One region of the Vibrio sp. R10-SG3-ISO3 genome, then DNA from elsewhere that is predicted to be linked to it. Evidence: riboswitches for the same ligand, from Rfam matches in the RefSeq annotation. Region 1 holds a riboswitch; each other region holds the start of a gene.
What was found. A riboswitch is a leader RNA that binds a small molecule or an ion and turns the genes downstream of it on or off. The one in region 1 is predicted to bind thiamine pyrophosphate.
Positions count from the first base shown of each region.

Region 2: another riboswitch for thiamine pyrophosphate. It lies ahead of thiB (thiamine ABC transporter substrate binding subunit); the one in region 1 lies ahead of thiD (bifunctional hydroxymethylpyrimidine kinase/phosphomethylpyrimidine kinase).
Region 3: another riboswitch for thiamine pyrophosphate. It lies ahead of thiC (phosphomethylpyrimidine synthase ThiC); the one in region 1 lies ahead of thiD (bifunctional hydroxymethylpyrimidine kinase/phosphomethylpyrimidine kinase).

Region 1 covers NZ_JCBDHE010000034.1:95,807-99,080, forward strand. Annotated here, with positions in the region: gene AC6R1A_RS08480 (PstS family phosphate ABC transporter substrate-binding protein) at 1-279, shown strand, start outside; gene thiD (bifunctional hydroxymethylpyrimidine kinase/phosphomethylpyrimidine kinase) at 313-1,149, opposite strand; TPP riboswitch at 1,241-1,398, opposite strand; gene AC6R1A_RS08490 (LysR family transcriptional regulator) at 1,555-2,442, shown strand; gene AC6R1A_RS08495 (hypothetical protein) at 2,552-2,704, opposite strand; gene AC6R1A_RS08500 (PhoX family protein) at 3,099-3,274, opposite strand, start outside.
Region 2 covers NZ_JCBDHE010000059.1:107,680-110,953, reverse strand. Annotated here, with positions in the region: gene mpl (UDP-N-acetylmuramate:L-alanyl-gamma-D-glutamyl-meso-diaminopimelate ligase) at 1-744, shown strand, start outside; gene AC6R1A_RS17935 (flavin prenyltransferase UbiX) at 760-1,383, shown strand; TPP riboswitch at 1,447-1,560, shown strand; gene thiB (thiamine ABC transporter substrate binding subunit) at 1,637-2,614, shown strand; gene thiP (thiamine/thiamine pyrophosphate ABC transporter permease ThiP) at 2,663-3,274, shown strand, end outside.
Region 3 covers NZ_JCBDHE010000011.1:2,402-5,675, forward strand. Annotated here, with positions in the region: gene AC6R1A_RS01845 (multicopper oxidase domain-containing protein) at 1-474, shown strand, start outside; gene crcB (fluoride efflux transporter CrcB) at 584-967, shown strand; TPP riboswitch at 1,050-1,148, shown strand; gene thiC (phosphomethylpyrimidine synthase ThiC) at 1,310-3,253, shown strand; gene AC6R1A_RS01860 (thiamine phosphate synthase) at 3,264-3,274, shown strand, end outside.

The DNA.
Region 1 (3,274 bases):
ATCTCTCCCTCAGGCGCCAACGCCGTCAAACCCAGTGTCGAGAACGTAATTATGGGGCGATATACCGCACTTTCCCGCCCTCTGTTTATTTACGTGAACAAACAGGCGCTAGAGAAACGGCCATCATTGAAACGCTTTGTCGATAGTTATATCGACAGAGACAACATCAACAAAGTCGTCTCCCATTCTGGCTACATTCCTCTCTCCAACGATCGCTATGACGCGGCGCGTTTTATTCTCAACTCTAGCCGCTCTGGCTCGGTCTCGATGCCCAAATAAGGGCCCTTATGTTGTGACTGCACACCATCGCGATTAACGCACATTTTGGTGGCCAGAGAAAAAGTGGTGCACAGGCCCATGTCCTTGACCAACAGAGAGTTCGTCGGCATGCGCAATGGCTTGTGAGATGTATTGCTTAGCCAAATGGACCGCTTTGTGCAGCCGATACCCTTGGGCAAGATAGGACGCAATGGCCGATGACAACGTACAGCCCGTACCATGAGTATTATGAGTGGCGACTCGCTTAGCGCGAATCAATTCACTGCCACTCCTTTCAATCAGCAAATCGTTGCTGCTTTCGCCCTCTAAATGCCCGCCCTTAAGAAGCACTGTTTTGGCGCCCAAGGCGCGCAGGGCGTCAATCATCGATCCCATCTCTTCTTCCGATGTCGGCGTTGCTCGCCCAGTCAGCGCCGCCGCCTCGGGTAAGTTTGGTGTGATCATATCGGCAAGCGGTAGCAGGTCTTTCTTGAGCGCACCCACCGCACTGGCGTGCAGTAAGCTGTCACCACTGGTGGCCACCATTACCGGGTCCACCACTAGAAACTTGGGCTGATACGCCGACAAACTTTGTGCCACGACACGGATGATTTCAGCGTCAGCCAACATGCCAACCTTCACCGCCACGACATTGAGATCGCTCAATACCGCATCGAGCTGCGCTTGAACATGGTCGATAGGGATAGGATGAATGGCGTGAACGCCACAGGTATTTTGCGCGGTAATTGCCGTAATAACGGAGCAGGCGTAACTGCCTGTTGCACTGATCGCTTTGATGTCGGCTTGGATGCCCGCGCCGCCGCCACTGTCGGAGCCAGCGATGGTTAGGACAATCGGAGTTTGAGGGTCATAAAATGCGGTTTGGTTCATCGGTGTTCCTCACGCACGCGCCAGGAACTGTGTGCAGAGCGCGTTGGCCAAGCACAACACATAACGGGCGAGATTGTGGCGACCCCACGACACCGCGTTATGAATAGTTCCCTACGTCAGTGCTAACTGAATCAGGTTCAACGGGTCTCGCGATGCGATCTCAGCCCTCCTTCTATGCTTCTACGACAGGCTCGTTAATCAAGCTATCGTTATGACTCGAGCAGAAGGAACGCTCCCCGACTATGTCGCCAACCTTAACCCTGTGATAGCGCAGATGCAACCTATTCAGATCACTTAAATAACCCGAGTGAATCGAGGAGTGGGCGATACGAACGCGACGTTTGGCACACAGAACATTATCGTTTACTCTTAATTTTATAAATTTTCGTTATTGATTTGACGGTTATGCTCAATCCACTCTGGCTCAAAACGTTTCAAACCTTGGTCGAGACCGGCCACTTTACTCATACCGCAGAAAAGCTGTTCATGACTCAGCCCGGTGTCAGCCAGCACATCAAAAAGCTCGAACAGGCTTGCGGCTACCCACTGATTGCGCGTCACAACAAGAGCTTTGAAGTAACGGAACAAGGCAGACAGGTCTATCAGTACGCAAAGCAGCGCGCCAAACAAGAAACAGACCTGATTGCTTCGTTATCTCAGGACGACGCGCATCGCGGTGAGGTGTCGGTCTCTTGCTCTGGCGCGTTGGCGCAGCTTATCTACCCGCATCTGCTCGATTTACAGTGTGAATTTGCACAACTGGTCGTCAAGCTGGAAGTCGCCCCCAACCGTAAGATCATCGACGATTTGGCTGAGGGGCGCGCCGATTTGGGCCTTGTCACTCACATCCCGCTCGACCCGAGAATCGAAGCGCAAGAGATAGGTCAAGAAACCATGTGTTTGATTGTGCCGGCAAACGTCGACGAGCCTATTACCCCTGAACTTCTCCTTGAGATCGGTTTAATTCGCCACCCCGACGCGGAGCACTATCTCTCGCTCTACTTTTCGCAGTGTGGCGACAAAGCGCTGGCGGGGATTGATATTCGCGCCCTGCGCACCTCGGGCTACATCAACCAACTCAGCCAAATTCTTCTGCCAGTTGCCAAAGGGCTCGGTTTTACGGTGCTGCCACACAGCGCATTCAGCTCTTTCACTTTGCGCGATCAACTTGCTGTGCATCAGCCAAAGAAAGCCGTCGTCGAGACCCTGTATTTGGTGAGCAAAAAACAAAGAGCGTGGCCAGCCCGTTTTCATACGGTGGTGGATAAGTTGACGGACGTGATCTCGCTATAACCCAACGCACTGCCATAGCCAAAATTTTCGATAGGCTTGAAACGCAAAATGGAGCCCAAGGCTCCATTTTTGCTGCTGCTTCAACGCTCATTATCGTCGTTATTTGAGGTCATGCCTCTAAGACGTCTTCGCCAGCGAGTTCAGAAATAATCAGTAGATCGGACTCATCCAGTTTAAGCCCCAGCATAGGGAGACCATGCTGAGCACTCCAACAACATAAGAAGACCACACAACCTAATGCTACCCAAAGTAGTGATACCATAGCCTAACCTCCTCCTCAGTTATCATCACCGTACTTAATAACCTAAAGGTGCCACTTCTCTCATCAGAAGGCGCTCAGATAGACTTTATTCTTTTTACGTTGGGGCGTCTGCGCCAATAGAAATGGGGTAGATTCGCCGGGTCAATCGCTCAATGTCGTATTGTTATCTGGAGTTTATTCGGATTAGAACACCTTAAGGTTATGCTGAGTACTCTTTCAATATAGGGATTGCGATTGTGAAGCGCAACACTCTTTGCGGTGAACACACGAAACCTTGACGTTTTTTATGCGAGCGATCGCATAAATATGCCAATGTGGATATCGGCAATAAAAAATGGGCGCTCGTGGCGCCCATCTTGATGCGAATGATTGTTGATGCAAACAGTGAGACAGCTTAAGCGCCAATAACGCCGCCATCTTCACGGGTAATGGCAACGATGGTGGAGCGAGGCTTGCTGTCACCACCACCAGGGTAGTGAGAAGGCGCACCTTTCTCGCCCGGATGCTGAACACCCACAAACATGGTTTTGTAGTCGGCGGAGAAGGTCAGCCCCGTGATCTCACAAGCAA
Region 2 (3,274 bases), on a different contig from region 1:
TTTCACCATCTAGTGAGAACCGTACCGGGCAATGGTCGGATGTTTACTCCTCAATCAGACCTGGCGCTGCAAGACGTTATTGCCCGTGGCTGCTGGAGCGAACAAGAGTACACAGGGTGCGATTCTGGCTGGCAAGCGCAAAAACAGGCCCAAGATGGCAGTGTCTTTGATGTCTTATTGGCGGGAGAAATAGTGGGTCGAGTGACGTGGGATTTAGTCGGCGATCACAACGTCAGCAATGCGTTGATGGCCATCGCGGCGGCACGTCATGTGGGGGTCACTCCGGATCACGCTTGTGAGGCGTTAGGGCGCTTTATTAATACCAAACGCCGCTTGGAGTTAAAAGGGCAGGTCAATGACATCACTGTGTATGACGACTTTGCTCATCATCCAACGGCGATTGAACTGACATTGGGCGGCTTACGTAACAAGGTGGGTCAATCCCGAATCCTTGCGGTGTTGGAGCCGCGCAGTGCAACCATGAAACGCGGGGTGCACAAAGAAACGCTTGCGGCCTCATTGCAGGCGGCCGATGAAGTGTTCCTCTTTCAGCCTGAGTCAATTACTTGGTCTGTGAGTGAGATTGCCGAGCAGTGCGCGCAACCCGCTTATGTCTCTGACGACATCGACGACTTGGTGCGCAGCATCGCTCGGCATGCTTGCCCCGGCGATCAGATTCTGGTGATGAGCAACGGCGGGTTTGGCGGAATTCACGACAAACTGTTAGCGCAATTAGCCCAATAATAAGAGATACGCACAATGGCTGAAAAATCCATCACCCTCGCTTTTACCGGAGCCTCAGGCGCGCCTTATGGGCTGCGTCTGTTGCAGTGCTTGTTGGCCGCGGACTATCAGGTTTACCTGCTGGTTTCATCGGCGGCGCGAGTGGTGTTGGCCACCGAGCACGGATTAAAACTGCCTGCCAACCCAGACAGCGCCAAGCAAGCCTTGGTCGCCCATCTCAGCTGCGACCCGGCTAAATTAGTGGTGTGCGGCAAAGAGGACTGGTTCTCGCCCGTGGCCTCTGGCTCAGCGGCGCCCAAGCAGATGGTGGTTTGCCCTTGTTCGGCGGGCAGTGTGGCAGCGATTGCTCATGGTATGTCCGATAATTTGATTGAACGCGCCGCCGATGTGGTGATGAAAGAGCGTGGTCAATTGCTGCTGGTGGTTCGAGAAACGCCTTTCTCAACCTTACACCTTGAGAACATGCACAAGCTCTCGCAGATGGGCGTCACTATTATGCCGGCCGCGCCCGGTTTTTATCACCAACCTAAATCGATAGACGATCTTATTGATTTTATGGTCGCGCGCATTTTGGATCACCTCGGCATCGAGCAATCCTTGGTGGCGCGCTGGGGCTATGATCAACGTAAAGATTCGTGATTGCGTCTTGGTGGGCCGTCACGCAAGTATGGCTATTGTAGGGCAGACCTATTACAATCAAGCCGAACCTCATCGGGGAGCTATTCATTCACTGAATGACGCTGAGATCGAGCTTTGCTCGGGACCCGTAGACCTGAACCAGATAATGCTGGCGTAGGAATTGAGCGAGGACATCAGACGTCTGTTTGTCCCTCAGACCTGCGTGGCTCAACAAGGAGAGCGAGCAGTGAAATCCACTTTTATCCCTTCATTTATGCCACTTTGTGCCGCCGCGGCACTGACGTCTTTTTCTGCAACCGCAGCCGATACGTTAACCGTTTATACCTATGACTCTTTCGCTGCCGATTGGGGCCCAGGCCCAGTGGTAAAAAAAGCGTTTGAAGCACAGTGCGACTGTACGTTGAATTTTGTAGCTTTGGATGATGGCGTCTCTATCCTCAATCGCTTGAGACTGGAAGGCGACAATAGCAAAGCCGACATTGTGTTGGGGTTAGACAACAACTTGATGGCAGAAGCGCAGCAAACCGGTTTGTTGGCTGAGCATAGCGTCGATACGTCATCCGTCACCTTGCCAGGCGGCTGGTCCAATACGACCTTTGTGCCGTACGACTACGGTTACTTCGCGTTTGTCTACAACAAAGAGACCTTGGCTGAGCCACCGACTAGCCTCAAAGCACTGGTGGAATCAAATGACGACTTAACAGTCATCTACCAAGACCCGCGTACCTCAACCCCGGGTCAAGGTTTGATGCTGTGGATGAAATCTGTCTATGGCGACGAAGCGCCGCAGGCGTGGAAAGCGTTGGCGAAAAAGACAGTGACGGTCACGAAAGGGTGGTCTGAAGCGTACTCGATGTTCTTAAAAGGCGAGTCTGATATGGTGCTCTCTTACACCACGTCACCTGCGTACCATCTGATTGCCGAAAATGAGGCTAAGTTCGCTGCAGCGAATTTCGCGGAAGGTCATTACACTCAAGTAGAAGTGGTGGCCAAAGTCAAAACGAGCGCCAACAGCGACTTGGCGGATGCCTTTATGCAGTTTATCCTCAGCGATGACTTTCAGTCGGCCATGCCAACAGGGAACTGGATGTACCCTGTCACTGACGTTGCGTTGCCAGAAGGGTATCAAAGCCTGACGAAGCCTAGCCAAGCCTTGAGTTTTAGCGCTGAAGAGGTGGCTACCCACCGCAAAGCGTGGATTCGTGAATGGCAAAACGCGTTGACCTTCTAAGGTTAGGCGTTCGTGCAATCTGTCCCTAAATTAGGCGTATGGGTCGCGATGTTGATCGCGGCCTTTGTCGTTTCTGCGCTGCTGGCCTTGCTCAATCAAGCGCCTTCCCTCGATCTGCGTGTCATTTGGCAAGACCCTTATTACCGCCACGTTACCCAATTTAGCTTCTATCAATCTTTCCTCTCAACGCTGCTCAGTGTCGGCTTGGCGATCCCCGTCGCCCATGCTTTGTCGCGGCGGCAGTTTATCGGGAAAGCCTTGGTACTTAAGCTGTTTGCGACCACTTTGGTGCTGCCTGTCTTGGTGGGGGTGTTTGGCTTGCTGGCGATTTATGGGCGCAGTGGTTGGTTGGCGACACAGCTTGCGCAGTGGGATCTTTCGCTACCATTTAATATTTACGGTTTGCACGGCATTTTGCTCGCGCACCTCTTTTTTAATCTTCCTTATGCGGCGCGTTTGCTGCTGCAATCACTAGAGTCGATTCCGGCGGAGCAACACAAACTGTGCGCCCACTTAGGCATGGGGCATTGGCAAAAGTTTAAGTGGGTCGAATGGCCGCGGATGAGGCAGCAATTAGCGCCCGTTTGCGGGTTGGTGTTTATGCTCTGCTTTACCAGCTTTGCCACTGTGATGGCATTGGGCGGCGGGCCCAAATCGACC
Region 3 (3,274 bases), on a different contig from region 1:
CAGGGTCAAGCGCTGCCAAGTTTTCCTCTTAACCCTGTGCCCGCGCTCGATCTACCCAACGCTGAAGAGATTGACTTTGTGTTTGAGTGGCAAGGTGCGGTAACGCCCGTAGGCAAAGATGGCAAGGCGAGTCCAACCTTTTGGTTGACCAACAAGGTGGCGTGGCAGGGGATGAGTCGTCATTCGATTCCTGCGCCGCTGGCGCAGTTGGAGCTAGGCAAAACCTACATCTTCGATCTTAAAAATGTCACTCAGTACCATCATCCTATTCATCTTCATGGCCATACCTTTACCGTGCTCGAAATGGACGGTAAGCCGCTCCTAGAGCCGTTCCATACGGATACGGTACTACTGGGCAAGAATGGTCGTGCCAAAGCGGCTTTCGTCGCGGACAACCCCGGTCGGTGGATGTATCACTGTCATGTCATAGAGCACATGAAAACCGGTTTGATGGGCTATATCGAAGTAAAGTGACTCCTGTAACTTTTTAAATCTAACAGAGTGTTTAGCGTCATTACATTGATCTGAAGTCTGTTTTTTTGTCTGTTTGGCGCTACACTAACGCCATAAATTTGGAGGGGTTATGGGTCAGTTTGCAATTTTAGGGTTTATTGCCATGGGTGGCGCCGTTGGTGCGTGCTCTCGTTATTTAGTGTCTGAGCTGTGTGCGACATTACTGGGGCGAGGTTTTCCATACGGTACGCTAACTGTTAACGTAGTCGGCTCACTGGCGATGGGCTTACTGATCGCCGCGTTTGAAAATGGCAACCTTGCGACTGAACCATGGAGACAGATCATCGGGCTCGGTTTTCTTGGTGCTTTGACAACGTTCTCTACGTTTTCGATGGACAACGTTTTACTCATGCAGCAGGGCGCCTTTTTCAAGATGGGACTCAATGTCTTACTCAATGTGGTATTAAGCATCTCTGCCGCTTGGGTGGGCTTTCAACTGCTGATCAAAAGCTAGCTTGCTTAGAGGTGCTTTGAGCCTCACTAGACAAAATTTACACAGGTCGGCTTGGTTTATCCAAGCCGTTTTTATATACTCGGTTCACTTGTCGGAGTGCCATAAGGCTGAGACCGTTTATTCGGGATCCGTTGAACCTGATCAGGTTAATACCTGCGAAGGGAACAAGAGAAGATATCGACCCTCCTAATCTAGGATTCGTTCTCTCTGATCTGAGCGTCATGCGATCTATCTACAGATAGGTACCCGCGTCAGATCGCCCTCTTGTCGCATCTTTCCGCCAAGCATTTTTATCTCTAACACTCATGCTCCTACGAGCAATAAAGAGCAAGGAAAAATGCTATGTCGAATCGCAAACAAGCGAGACTGGAAGCCAAACAGTTTATTGATACCCTCTCGGTACAGGCGTACCCTAATTCACGCAAGGTTTATGTAGAAGGTTCACGACCTGATATTCGTGTTCCTATGCGAGAAATCTCCCTCGCTGACAGCTTGATTGGCGGTACTAAAGACGCGCCGATCTTTGAGCCCAATGAGCCGATTCGCGTTTACGACACTTCTGGTCCTTATACCGATCCTGACCATACGATTGACCTCTACCAGGGCCTGCCTAAGCTACGTGATCAGTGGATTGAAGAGCGCGGTGATACGGAGCTGCTCGATGAGGTCAGTTCGGTATACACCAAACAGCGCTTGGAAGACGATACGCTAGACGAGCTGCGTTATGGTAACTTACCTCGCATTCGCCGTGCGAAAAGCGGTCAGTGTGTTACTCAGCTCCACTACGCGCGTCAAGGTGTGATTACACCGGAAATGGAATACATCGCTCTGCGTGAAAACATGGGGCGTGCTCGTTATCGCGATGAGGTGTTGAACCAACAGCATCCAGGTCAAAGCTTTGGGGCCCACTTGCCAAAGGACATCAGTGCTGAGTTTGTCCGCCAAGAAGTGGCCGCGGGCCGTGCCATCATTCCATCCAACATCAACCACCCGGAAGCGGAGCCAATGATTATTGGTCGCAATTTCTTGGTCAAGGTGAACGCCAATATTGGTAACTCTTCTGTGACCTCTTCCATTGAGGAAGAAGTTGAGAAATTGGTTTGGGCAACACGTTGGGGCGGCGATACGGTGATGGATTTGTCGACCGGACGCAATATTCACGAGACTCGAGAGTGGATTCTACGTAACAGCCCAGTTCCGATCGGCACCGTGCCTATGTACCAAGCGCTTGAAAAAGTGAATGGCATTGCAGAAAACCTCAACTGGGAAGTGATGCGAGACACCTTGATTGAGCAAGCTGAGCAGGGCGTCGATTACTTCACGATTCATGCCGGTTTGCTGTTGCGTTATGTGCCGATGACGGCCAAACGTGTCACGGGTATTGTCTCTCGCGGCGGCTCGATCATCGCTAAGTGGTGTCTCGCTCACCATCAAGAAAGCTTCCTTTACACCCACTTCCGCGAAATTTGTGAAATTTGTGCCAAGTACGATGTCGCGCTTTCGCTCGGTGATGGCTTGCGTCCAGGTTCGGTGGCCGATGCCAATGATGAAGCGCAGTTTGCTGAGCTACGCACGTTGGGTGAACTGACTAAGATCGCGTGGGAGTATGACGTGCAGGTGATCATTGAAGGCCCTGGGCATGTACCTATGCACATGATCAAAGCCAATATGGATGAGCAGCTAGAGCACTGCCACGAAGCGCCATTCTACACTTTGGGTCCTCTGACGACCGATATTGCCCCTGGGTACGATCATATTACCTCTGGCATTGGCGCTGCGATGATCGGCTGGTACGGCTGTGCGATGCTCTGCTATGTGACGCCGAAAGAGCACTTGGGTCTACCCAATAAAGAAGACGTTAAGACGGGCTTGATTACTTATAAACTCGCGGCGCATGCGGCGGATTTGGCTAAAGGCCACCCTGGTGCTCAGGTTCGTGACAATGCGCTCTCAAAAGCTCGCTTTGAGTTCCGCTGGGAGGATCAGTTCAACTTGTCGCTGGACCCTGATACAGCGCGAGCTTTCCACGATGAAACTTTGCCGCAAGAGTCGGGCAAAGTGGCTCACTTTTGTTCAATGTGTGGACCAAAATTCTGTTCGATGAAAATTTCTCAGGAAGTGCGCGAGTACGCTAAAGACACGCAACAAGTCGAAGCCGACCAAGCCATCTCCGTTAAAATGCTCGATGATCCACTTGAAGGGATGCGCCAAAAGTCAGAGGAGTTCCGTCAATCGGGTTCTGAGTTGTATCATCCTGCCGCGCAGCCTGAAAGTGCAGAGTCGTAGGAACGCGACGATGAAAATTGT